DNA from 3 places in the Neobacillus sp. B24 genome. Region 3 is predicted to be linked to each of the others. Evidence: predicted binding sites of a transcription regulator. Region 3 holds the regulator's gene; each other region holds the start of a gene.
The links. Region 3 encodes LexA, which represses DNA repair genes until DNA is damaged. Its sites were predicted from a motif close to CGAACATATGTTCG; they were not measured.

Region 1 (4,291 bases), 2.6 Mb from region 3:
GATTGCCCAAAACGGCAAGGAGAAGCAGAAAGGGAAGTTGCGCTTAGGGGTTGGGGTGCTGTTAAAGGACAAAATCGATTTGATTAAGGGGAAGCGCGTCGGTTTGATTACCAATCCGACTGGTGTAGATCAAGACCTGAACAGTATCGTAGATTTATTTAATAAAAATGAAAACTTTGAGCTTACTGCTTTATACGGCCCAGAGCATGGCGTCCGCGGAAGCGCACCAGCAGGGGCCTATGTAGAATCCTACATTGATGAAAAAACTGGCCTGCCTGTTTACAGCCTTTATGGAAAAACGCAAAAGCCTTCACCGGAAATGTTAGAAAATGTCGATGTATTGGTATTTGATATTCAGGATGTTGGTGCCCGTTTTTACACATACATTTACACTATGGCATTAGCGATGGAAGCAGCGAAGGAGCAAAATATCCCGTTCATCGTACTCGACCGTCCGAACCCAATTAGCGGTGCAAAAGTAGAAGGCCCGATTTTGGAAAGTAAATATTCTTCGTTTGTGGGTAAATATGCGATTCCAGTCCGTCACGGGATGACAGTAGGTGAGTTAGCCCAGTTATTTAATAAGGAATTTGGCATTGGCGCTGATTTAACTGTTGTCAAAATGGAAGGCTGGAATCGAAGCATGTATTACGATGACACCGCATTACAATTTGTTATGCCGTCACCTAACATGCCTACTTTGGATACTGCAACTGTTTATACGGGCGCTGCGTTAATTGAAGGTGCTGATAACGTATCGGAAGGACGCGGAACGACAAGACCGTTTGAATTAATCGGAGCACCTTTCATTGATGGAGATGACCTGGCTGCAGAACTTAATTCTTTGAACCTGCCAGGGGTAACATTCCGTTCCGCTTCGTTTATCCCGACAACATCTAAGAACGTCAGCAAGTTAAACCACGGAATTCAGATTCATGTCACTAACCGCAATGCGTTTAAGCCGTTCGAAACAGGATTACACATCGTGAAAACCATTCATGACATGTATCCGAACGACTTCAAATTCCGTGCCCGTAACTCATCTGGCGTATCCCACTTCGACCTGTTAGTCGGAAACGGCTGGATCCGTGACGGAATCGAAGCAGGCAGATCCATTGAAGATATGAAAAAACAATGGGAGCCAGATCTCGAAAAATTCATGGACGTTCGTGAGCAGTACCTGTTGTATTAAAGATATTCTCGAAAAAAGAGCGTGACGAAACGCTAATAAAGTATCATTGGCGCAGTGAAGAGGTGGAAAATCGCCCCTCACTGCGCCAATAAGCGTTATTGGAGCAGTAAAGAGGAGAAAAAGTACCCTTTACTACGCCAATTAGCGTTATTGGAGCAGTAAAGTGAAGAAAAAGTACCCTCGCCTACGCCAATAAGCGTTATTGGAGCAGTAAAGAGGAGAAAAAGTGCCCTCGACTACGCCAATAAGCGTTATTGGAGCAGAAAAGAGAAGAAAAACTCCTCTCCACTACGCCAATAATGAACTATGTCCGCTCTAGACGGACAAATGTCCACGAATGGTGCCTGACACCATTTGCGGCATTAACACTGTAATTATGCGATTGGCCAGTCCCATCAAAACGGGTCTGGCTTTCTCGTGTTTTCTTCACGAATATATAAAAAAATCGAATATTAGTTCGCATATTGTTGGTTTGTTTTTGGGGGATTGTGGTAGAATGATACTATGAATTTTAGTGAACGGGAGGGATCAACCATGAATGACCAATTTGAATTAGTCTCAAAGTACTCGCCGCAAGGGGACCAGCCGGAGGCGATTAAACAATTAGTACAGGGCATCAACAGCAACAAGCGTTACCAGACGTTGCTTGGTGCAACGGGTACGGGGAAGACTTTTACGATTTCCAACGTGATTAAAGAAGTAAACAAACCAACACTAGTTATTGCCCACAACAAAACGTTGGCCGGCCAGCTCTACAGCGAGTTCAAGGAGTTTTTCCCGAATAACGCCGTTGAGTATTTCGTCAGTTACTATGATTACTATCAGCCGGAAGCCTATGTCCCGTCGACCGATACTTTTATCGAAAAGGACGCAAGCATCAACGATGAAATTGATAAACTGCGGCACTCTGCTACCTCATCACTGTTTGAGCGCAAGGATGTTATTATCATCGCCAGCGTTTCCTGCATCTATGGCCTCGGTTCGCCAGAGGAGTACTCCGAGATGGTTGTGTCCCTCCGCACCGGCATGGAAATTGAACGTAACCAGCTGCTCCGCCGCCTTGTCGATATCCAATATGAACGAAACGATATCGATTTTAAACGGGGAACCTTCCGCGTTCGTGGCGATGTTGTTGAGATTTTCCCAGTTTCCCGTGATGAGCACTGCTTGCGGGTAGAATTTTTCGGCGATGAAATTGACCGAATCCGCGAAGTAGATGCCCTCACTGGTGAGATCATCAGCGAGCGCGAACATGTCGCCGTATTCCCAGCATCCCACTTCGTTACCCGTGAAGAGAAGTTGCTTGTGGCGATTGAAAATATTGAAAAAGAACTGGAGGAACGCCTGGCCATTCTCCGAGAAAACAATAAATTACTCGAGGCACAGCGCTTGGAGCAGCGCACCCGCTATGACTTGGAAATGATGCGGGAAATGGGCTTCTGCTCCGGAATTGAAAACTATTCACGGCATTTAACATTAAGGCCGGCCGGTTCCACACCGTATACGCTGCTCGACTATTTCCCTGAAGACTTCCTGATTGTCATTGACGAGTCGCACGTGACGCTGCCGCAAATCAGAGGTATGTTTAACGGCGACAAGGCGCGCAAGGAAGTGCTCGTCGAACATGGCTTCCGTCTCCCATCAGCACTCGATAACCGCCCGCTCACGTTCGATGAATTTGAGAAGCATATTCACAACATTGTGTTTGTCTCAGCGACACCGGGACCATTCGAGCTTGAACATACACCGGAGATGGTGCAGCAAATCATCCGGCCGACTGGATTGCTTGATCCTACGATTGAAGTGCGTCCGATTGAAGGCCAAATTGATGACCTGATCGGCGAAATTCAGGACCGCGTTAAACGGAATGAGCGTGTTCTAGTTACAACCTTAACGAAAAAGATGTCTGAGGACCTTACCGATTATCTCAAGGAAATCGGCATCAAAGTTCAATACCTACATTCTGAGGTCAAAACGCTAGAGCGGATTGAAATTATCCGCGAGCTGCGTCTTGGAAAATATGATGTGCTTGTCGGGATCAACCTGCTTCGGGAAGGTCTTGATATTCCAGAGGTTTCGCTGGTGACGATTCTTGACGCCGACAAAGAGGGCTTCCTCCGTTCGGAACGGTCACTGATCCAGACCATCGGCCGGGCTGCCCGGAATGCCAACGGAAAGGTCATCATGTACGCAGACCGGATGACAAATTCTATGGAGCTGGCCATCAGTGAGACAATGCGGCGCCGCTCCATCCAAGAAGAGTATAATGAGAAGCACGGGATTACTCCGCAAACCATCCAGAAGGATATCCGCGATGTCATTCGCGCCACTCATGCTGCTGAGGAGGCAGAAGATTACAAACCAGCATCATCGTTCGGAAAAATGACGAAGAAGGAAAAAGACAAGCTGATTGCCGATATGGAAAAAGAAATGAAGGCTGCCGCCAAAGCGCTTGACTTCGAGCGTGCCGCCGAGCTTCGCGATTTGATTTTGGAATTAAAAGCAGAATGATAACAGGAAGAGGCGAAGGCAGCCTCGATTTGTTCCTGAAATTTTTTAATAGTGGAAGGAAAATGAACAAATGGCGATGGAAAAATTGATTGTGAAAGGCGCCAGAGCCCACAATTTGAAAAATATTGATGTAACCATACCTAGAGATAAGCTTGTTGTCTTAACAGGACTTTCCGGTTCAGGAAAGTCCTCACTCGCGTTCGATACGATTTATGCTGAAGGTCAGCGCCGTTACGTCGAATCACTGTCGGCCTATGCGCGCCAATTCCTCGGCCAAATGGATAAGCCGGATGTAGATTCCATCGAAGGACTCTCCCCAGCCATTTCAATTGATCAAAAAACCACAAGCCGGAACCCGCGTTCCACCGTCGGAACGGTAACCGAAATCTATGATTACCTGAGATTATTATTTGCGCGTGTCGGCCATCCAACCTGTCCAAATCACAACATTGAAATCTCTTCCCAGACAATTGAGCAGATGGTTGACCGGATTCTCGAGTATCCAGAGCGAACCAAAATGCAGATTCTCGCGCCCGTTATTACCGGCCGAAAAGGACAACACATCAAGGTATTTGAAGACATTAAAAA
Region 2 (4,291 bases), 1.8 Mb from region 3:
GAAATTTGCTAAAAAAGCAGGTTCATCTGTCGTGTATGCAGTTTTGCTTTTATATTTTACCTTGCAAAAACCAGACGTGCCGGCTAAGACAAAAGCAGTTATTATTGGGGCTTTGGGGTATTTCATTCTTCCATTGGATTTAATTCCTGATATAGCGGTCGGGGTCGGCTACACAGATGATTTGGGAGCATTGGGCATAGCTCTTTTACAAATAGCCATGTATATTGATGATGAAATTAAAAATAAAGCAAAAGAAAAATTAGCAGACTGGTTTGGAGATCATGTAGATACATCGGATATTGATAAAAAACTTGGCTAGCAAAAAACTATGACATGTGAGTAAAAAAAGCCCCCGGCAGCGAGTAACGTTGTCGGGGTGCTTTTGTTTAATTTTGATTCCACTCTCGTACCTTCTGGTCGGCTGGCAGGAGAAAGGCGGTTAATCCTAAGAGCGGGAGAACTCCTAGGCCAATAATCATTGTTTGAAGACCAATTATGTCAGCTATAAGCCCGAGTCCGACAGAACCAATCGCTCCCATTCCAAAGGCAAGCCCGACAGTTAGGCCGGACATCAAGCCAATTTTACCCGGTATTAGTTCCTGGGCATAGACGACTGTAACAGAAAAACTCGTCATCAAGATGAATCCAGTCAAAATAAGCAAGATAAATGCTGCTGCCTGCGGAACATTCGGAATCAGGATGGAAAATGGCACGGTGGCCAGCATCGAAAATGAAATGACAGTTTTCTTTCCGAAACGGTCGGCAAGCGGCCCCCCAAAAAAGGTGCCAAATGCTCCGGCTACTAAAAAGGCGAACAAGAAAAGCTGTGATTCTTTAATCGTGAGAGCATACTCTCTTATTCCGTAAAAAGCATAAAAATTGGTCATTCCGGAAATATACCAGGACCGTGCAAAAATCAGCAGCAAGATCAAGATTAACGCCCGCTTTACCTCTTTTGATACGCCCGTTTGGTGGCCGGCGCTGCTCTGTTTTTTCCTAATTGGAGCAATTAGCAGTCTTTGATTATACCAATTTGCAATGTAGATTAATAGAATGACGGCAAGCGCGGCAACAATCGAAAACCACGAGGCACCAATTTGTCCAAGCGGCACTAGGATTAAAGCCGTAATCAGCGGTGCAAATGCCTGGCCGGTATTGCCGCCCACCTGATAAATCGACTGGGCAAGCCCTCTTCGGTTTCCGGCTGCCATATAGGCTACTCTCGAACCTTCTGGATGGAACACCGCTGAACCAAGCCCGATGAACAGGACTGATAACACGACCATTCCGAATGATGGGGCAAATCCCAATCCAAGTACGCCAAACAACGTAAAGGTCAAGCCTACTGGCAAGGCGTAGGGCATCGGTTTTTTATCGGTGAACATGCCGACAACAGGCTGCATCACGGATGAAACCATGTTCAGAGAAAAGGCGATAATCCCTAGTTGGGTGAACGTTAACCCCATCGATTTTTCCAGAATTGGGAACATGGCCGGAACAACGCTTGAATGGCATCATTCAACATATGGCAAAGCCCGATAATAAATAGGATTTTGTACATCGTTGCTTCAGAAGCTTTCGGTGCTTGCGGGGTCAGCACTGCTGGTTGACTCATATATGGATCTCCTTTTCAATGAAACTTTAATATCCATATATTACTACTGAATGAGTGAAAAGAGAATTATTTATTTCTGAACTCGAAGAAATTTCCACTTTCATAATGGAATTGATTATTCGGAGTGCCTGTTCATGAATACCAAAAGAGAATTAACGGTATACTGTAGTTGTTGTAAGAAAATGGAAATTTGAGTGTAAGGAGTATATTATGGTCAATGCAATCTATGCAGCCATATGGCTTGGGGCGTTATGGAAATGGGGGGATTGGAGAAATTGGCAAAAATATTATCCAACCATTCTTTTCTTTATTATTGGAGATTTATCATATTTATATTTGTTGTCAGATCATTTTCCGATGTGGAGATATAACCCGCCGACTATTGATGAAAAAGTAGGGCTAACCAATGCGCATATATCCCTATCAATTATTATTATTAAATATCCTGCCACTGCCCTTATTTATCTGGCAAATTTTCCAAAGGGCAGCCTGCTCAAACAATCTTTCTATTTCATCGGTTGGGTGGTAATATATTTTATTAATGAATTTATCGATGTTAAACTGCATTTTATTAAATACTTCAATGGCTGGAACCTGGCCTGGTCGGTCCTGTTTTGCACGGTTATGTTTTTTATCCTAAAAGTACACTTTCATAAGCCAATATTCGCATGGCTGCTTTCGGCCGGGTTCATTTTATTCTTATGGAATGTATTCGAAGTTCCTTCTACTGTTTTTCGATAATGGAGTGAATTCTTTTTCGCTCTGTTTTTTTATCCTGTTAAAAACTCATACACTTTATCATTTATAACCTCGTATAAATCTGCTGTCGGTTCTTCTTCTTTCGTTTGAAGAATCCGTGTGACCAGTTCATCCATTTCTTGTTCGCCAATAGGCAGGGAATCCCCTTCATAATATTGTTTAAAACAATTCCTTATCATCTTCACAACCAGCTTTTTCTCCATAATCATACACCTCATTCCCATTATAGCTTTTTTTGTGGATAAGCCATATTTGGTATCCCTCAAAAAATTTCCATTGAATACGAACGAATATTCGCTTAAGATGATATATATAATATTAAGGAACAAATGTTCGAAAAATAAAACTGTGAGGGATCATTCATGGTTGATTACAGCACGTTACCACATAATAAAATCTTATGTGTCGACATGAAGAGCTTCTATGCCAGCTGCTCCGCTGTCATGCTCGGGCTCGATCCATTGGATTGCTATATTGCGATTGTCGGCGACAAGGACCGGCAGGGAAGTGTCGTGCTTGCCGCTTCCCCTCGTCTGAAAAAGGAGTTTGGCATCAAAACGGGCTCACGGCTGTTTGAAATTCCAAAGGATCCGCGGATTCAATTAGTTGAACCCAAAATGGCCACTTATTTACGGATTTCAACCGAGATCAGCCGCGTGTTTAACCGCTATGTGCCAAAAGAGGCCATCCACACCTACAGCGTCGATGAAAGCTTTATTAAAGTGGACGGCGCTTTGGATTTGTGGGGCGATGCATGGACGATTGCGAAAAAAATCAAGGACGATATTGAGCGCGAATTCCAGCTTCCATGCGCTGTCGGAATCGGACCAAATATGCTGTTGGCGAAGCTTTGCCTCGATTTGGAAGCGAAGAAACACGGGGTCGCCGAGTGGACCTATGATGATGTTCAGACAAAGCTTTGGAATGTGTCACCGCTACGGGAAATGTGGGGCATCGGCAGACGAGTCGAAAAGACTTTAAACAGCATGGGGATTTTTAATGTTGGCCAGTTGGCCCGCTATGATTTGGATCTGCTCGAAAAGAAATTCGGCATCATGGGCAATCAGCTTTATTATCATGCCTGGGGAGTCGACCTATCCGATTTGGGCGCACCGATTATTGAAGGGCAAATCAGCTTTGGCAAAAGCCAAATACTGTTGCGCGATTATAAAGACGAACATGAAATCAAGCATGTCATTTTGGAAATGTGCGAGGAGGTAGCCAAGCGAGCGAGAACAAGGCGAAAAGCCGGGCGGACAGTCAGCCTTGGCGTCGGCTATAGCCAGGATGAATTTGGCGGCGGCTTTCACCGCTCAAGATCAATTGAGCATCCAACTAACGTCACGATGGACCTCTACCGTGTCTGTCTTGAGTTATTTCATGAGCATTATAACGGCAAAACAGTTCGGCAGATTTCAATCACGCTCGGCAATATTGTCGATGATTCCGAGCTTCAACTTGATTTATTTGACCAAGGTGCTTATAAACGGCGCGAACTCGGCTATGTCGTGGATTCGGTCCGCCGCCGCTTCGGCCCCGGCGCCCTGCTGCGCGCTGTTTCCTATACGGCCGGAGGCACCGCCAAGCACCGGGCAACCCTAGTGGGCGGGCATAAGATGTAGGGCAGAAGGGGTGCAATACAAGTAAAACAGCCTATCGGCAAATAAGATGGGTTTAATATCCGCAAAGAAAGTTTGGGAAAACAGCAAAGGAAAGAAGGAAAGCAAATGATTCGCGACCGAGGGAGAATTAAGTGGACGTCGATGATGCTGCCCGAGCATGTGAAAATGCTCAGGGAATGGGTCAAGGAAGACCAGTATGAACAACAAAGAGAAATGGATGAACAGCAGCTCGAAATGATGAATGAAATCCTGTCTGAGGCCATCGAATTCGACCAATATGTAACCATTACCCATT
Region 3 (4,291 bases):
AAAAGTGCCGACCCATGTCCTGCAGATAGAACGAAGCGGTCACGGTTAAACCAATGTGGATTTTTCGGATTATGGTTCATGTACCTTGTCCATAATGTATAGGTCATTGGGGCTGCCCCCATCGGCATGCCTGGATGTCCTGAATTTGCCTTCTCGATTGCATCGATTGAAAGCGTACGAATCGTTGTTACTGATAATTCATCAATAGAATTAAACATCAATTACATCCTTTCTTGATCTCTAGGATAATAAACACACCATTAATATTATATTTCAATGGCCATTTATTCAACAATTTACCTCTGAATTAGATTTAAAATGCACTTTTTTACTTATTTTGACACAGTGAGCCATTATATATGTAGAAAAAGGAATACAATTAGCTGTATTCCTGATGGTTAGTGAAGTTTATGTTTTTTTCTATCTTTAATTTTTTTTGGAGTAACATCATTTCCTAATGGGTCAATGATTTTAGTATTTGTTAAAGTGTCGAGCATTTGTGAACGAAACACAGCTAAATACTCGCTTCTTAAACTACTTTGTTCTTTTGCCTCTGTTTCTGTTAATCCAGTCGCTTTTGCTTTTTTGGCCAATTCATTGATTCTGGCCATTTTTTCTTTTGATAGCATTGCGCACATTCCTTTCAAACGATCTGCCTACATAGCAACTGATTTTACTAGAAAAAGGACCATATGGCAAGGCAAAAGGTCTTGTGTGCTGCTCCTCGCAATACCTATTCTTCTATCGTATCTATGTATTCCTGATACCGTCTATGGACAGTCGCTTTAGAAATACTATAACCAAATCCTCGTAACGTAGCAGCAATTTCTGCAAATGTTAACCCATTTTTTCTTAATTTGTAGATTTCTTGTATTGGCACCTCAATTTTTTCTCTACCTGAGTGTTCGCCGAGATTTTTTAAATTTTTTTCAGGCTTATATCCTTGCTTGATCGCCCGCTTCATGCCGCGTTTGATTTTGACATTATGAAGTTTCCGCTGGTATTCCTCTACCATGCTGACTATCTTCAACACCATCGAATCCGATTCTGAAAGCTGTAATTCTCCATTATGAGAAATGCTGTATAGCTTAATGCCTTCTTTTAAGATACAGTGCAGAATGGCAATTTTGGCATTACCTCTACCAAGCCGGGTTTCATCCTGGATTAAAACCGCATGCACTTGTTCGTCTTTGATTCGGTCCAATAGTTCTAAGATTCCATCCCGCTCGTAATCATAACCGCTTGATTGTTCTATTATTATCGAGTCAATTTCAAATTGATGACGTGCGGCAAGCTGAGTAAGTTCTTCTTCCTGACGTTTTAATGAGGTTTCCTGTGTTTCCTTATTTGTACTGACCCGGCAGTAAATGATAGCTTTCATCATTACTCACCCGGCGCACTTGCAAATTGAGTTAATGACGGATCATCCTTGCTGACAGGAATGACAATTTGTTCACCCGGATAAATTCTTCCATCCATATTTTGATTATGTTTTTTTACCCAATTCACAAATTCCTTGTTGGATAACGAATGAACGGCAGAGTATTGGTCAGCTAAACTCCAAAGAGAATCCCCTTTTGTCACTGTTACCTTTATGTATTCCTCTTCGATACTTGTATGGTCCTGGAAGGATATCACGACTGCAATAGAGCAGCTTAAAATTAGTAAAATAATAGCATAAGAGTATTGGTTCCATAATTTTTTCATTTTTTACACCTCTTAGGAATGTATGTTCGTTTATTTAATTTGATTATAATCCGAACGTTTGTTTGTTGTCAACACTAATTCGAACTTATGTTTGTATATAATAGGCGAACATGTTATAATAAAGACAACATTAACCAGGCGAGGTGCATTTTATCATGGTGAAAATATCAAAGCGGCAGCAGGATATCCTCGATTTTATTAAGGGCGAAGTAAAAACCAAAGGATATCCACCATCCGTTCGGGAAATTGGCGAAGCTGTTGGACTAGCCTCAAGCTCTACTGTTCACGGTCATCTGGCACGATTGGAAAGCAAAGGCTTAATTAGACGGGATCCGACTAAGCCACGGGCGATTGAAATTCTGGATGCAGATGAAGCATCACACATTCCACGAAACATGGTGGTGAATGTGCCGGTTGTCGGAAAGGTTACCGCTGGTATACCAATTACCGCCATTGAAAATGTGGAGGAATACTTCCCACTTCCTGAAAGGCTCGTCCCCTCTGGTGAACAAGTGTTCATGCTGGAGATTATGGGTGAAAGTATGATCGAAGCGGGCATTCTAGACGGGGACTATGTGATTGTTAAACAGCAGCCGTCCGCAAATAACGGTGATATCGTGGTGGCGATGACGGAAGAAGATGAGGCTACTTGTAAGCGATTCTTTAAGGAAAAAGATTATATTCGTTTGCAGCCTGAGAACTCGACGATGGAACCGATTATCTTAAAGAATGTTTCTATTTTGGGTAAAGTGGTTGGAGTATATCGACAGATTCATTAATTTGTAGAGTTAGATATATATGGTTTGTAATTGAGGTCCAATTCCCTTAGGGGGATTGGGCTTTTTTATTTCATTTCGTGCTGGCAATTTTATGTCATTTTCCAAACTTACGGGGAATAAGAGCTTTATTTGATAGCTTGTAGTTTTGTTGCCAATCCCCCTTATTGACGACACTTTATCTTTTTTTGCTAGCTGTTATGTTGCCAATCTCCCCCCTATTGTCGACACTTTATCCTAATGCATCTTCAATTTGGCTTATGAAAGCTGAACAGTAAGAGGCTCTCCTTATTTACGGGTCCTATGAAGTCTTTATTGTGCGTGGGGCACCGCTTTTGCAACCCCATAATACAAAAAAAGTCTGATCCAGTCCTCCATTAGAGGACGGATCAGACTTAATTCAGTCTCATCTTATTAATTAATAGATGCTCATATACTGTTCGCGTTCCCAAGGATGCACTACCGTTCTAAACATATCCCATTCGATCTCTTTCGCTTCCAAGAAGTGTTCGAAAATGTGCTCTCCCAGGCCGGAAACGATAACTTCGTCAGCTTTTAATTGGTCAAGCGCTTGTGCCAATGTTGCAGGAAGATCAATAATACCTTCTTCCAATCTTTCTTCTTTGCTCATGATATAGATGTTGCGGTCTACTGGCGCTGGAGGCGTTAACTTATTTTTAATTCCGTCAAGCCCTGCTTTCAGTAGGACAGCCATTGCCAAGTATGGGTTGGCTGCTGGGTCAACGCTTCTTACTTCGATACGTGTGCTTAATCCGCGAGAAGCAGGGATACGGATTAGCGGTGAACGGTTTTGTGCTGACCACGCCACATAACATGGTGCTTCATAACCAGGAACCAAACGTTTGTATGAGTTTACAGTCGGATTGGTTACAGCTGTAAAGTTAGGAGCGTGTTTTAGAACTCCAGCAATAAAATGACGTGAAATTTCGCTCATTTGCAAGTCCCCAGTTGGGTCAAAGAATGCATTTTCCCCATCTTTAAATAATGAAAGGTTGCAGTGCATTCCTGAACCGTTAACACCAAATAATGGCTTTGGCATGAACGTTGCGTGCAAGCCGTGCTTGCGAGCGATTGTTTTTACAACTAGCTTAAATGTTTGAATTTGATCACATGCTGTTAAAGCATCTGCGTATTTAAAGTCAATTTCGTGCTGTCCTGGCGCAACCTCATGGTGGGATGCTTCAATCTCAAAGCCCATCTCTTCCAGTTCAAGCACGATGTCGCGGCGGCAGTTTTCCCCAAGGTCTGTCGGTGCCAAGTCAAAGTATCCGCCTTGGTCATTCAACTCAAGTGTTGGCTCGCCATTTTGATCTAACTTAAATAAGAAGAATTCCGGCTCAGGCCCTAGGTTGAAATCTGTAAAGCCAAGCTCTTTCATTTCCTCCAGAACACGCTTTAAGTTGTTGCGTGGATCTCCGGCAAATGGAGCTCCATCCGGATTATAAATATCACAGATTAAACGGGCAACCTTTCCTTTTTCTGCTGTCCAAGGGAACACAACCCATGTGTTTAAATCAGGATACAGGTACATATCTGACTCTTCAATACGTACGAACCCTTCGATCGAGGAACCATCAAACATCATTTTGTTATCCAAAGCTTTTTCTAATTGGCTTACAGGAATTTCAACGTTTTTGATTGTTCCAAGGATGTCCGTAAACTGCAAACGGATAAATTTTACATTTTCTTCTTTTGCCATTCTTTGAATGTCTTCACGTGTAAACTTTGCCATTTTACTATTCCCCCAATATTATTTAATGGAAAAAGCGTGATAGGTCGCCTTGACG

Region 1: the regulator LexA is predicted to act here: its motif matches at 1,639-1,652, upstream of uvrB (excinuclease ABC subunit UvrB).
Region 2: the regulator LexA is predicted to act here: its motif matches at 2,658-2,671, upstream of ACZ43M_RS19515 (Y-family DNA polymerase).

What each region holds. Positions count from the first base shown of each region.
Region 1 covers NZ_AP035777.1:4,728,776-4,733,066, reverse strand. The annotation lists gene ACZ43M_RS23550 (exo-beta-N-acetylmuramidase NamZ family protein) at 1-1,192, shown strand, start outside; gene uvrB (excinuclease ABC subunit UvrB) at 1,727-3,703, shown strand; gene uvrA (excinuclease ABC subunit UvrA) at 3,774-4,291, shown strand, end outside.
Region 2 covers NZ_AP035777.1:3,933,085-3,937,375, reverse strand. The annotation lists gene ACZ43M_RS19535 (YkvA family protein) at 1-319, shown strand, start outside; partial or broken gene ACZ43M_RS19530 (MFS transporter) at 387-1,615, opposite strand; gene ACZ43M_RS19525 (CBO0543 family protein) at 1,826-2,356, shown strand; gene ACZ43M_RS19520 (YqzH family protein) at 2,386-2,577, opposite strand; gene ACZ43M_RS19515 (Y-family DNA polymerase) at 2,737-3,996, shown strand; gene ACZ43M_RS19510 (YolD-like family protein) at 4,102-4,291, shown strand, end outside.
Region 3 covers NZ_AP035777.1:2,111,610-2,115,900, reverse strand. The annotation lists gene tkt (transketolase) at 1-218, opposite strand, end outside; gene ACZ43M_RS10535 (DUF896 domain-containing protein) at 399-629, opposite strand; gene ACZ43M_RS10530 (YneB family resolvase-like protein) at 734-1,381, opposite strand; gene yneA (cell division suppressor protein YneA) at 1,384-1,707, opposite strand; gene lexA (transcriptional repressor LexA) at 1,863-2,486, shown strand; gene glnA (type I glutamate--ammonia ligase) at 2,902-4,236, opposite strand; gene ACZ43M_RS10510 (MerR family transcriptional regulator) at 4,259-4,291, opposite strand, start outside.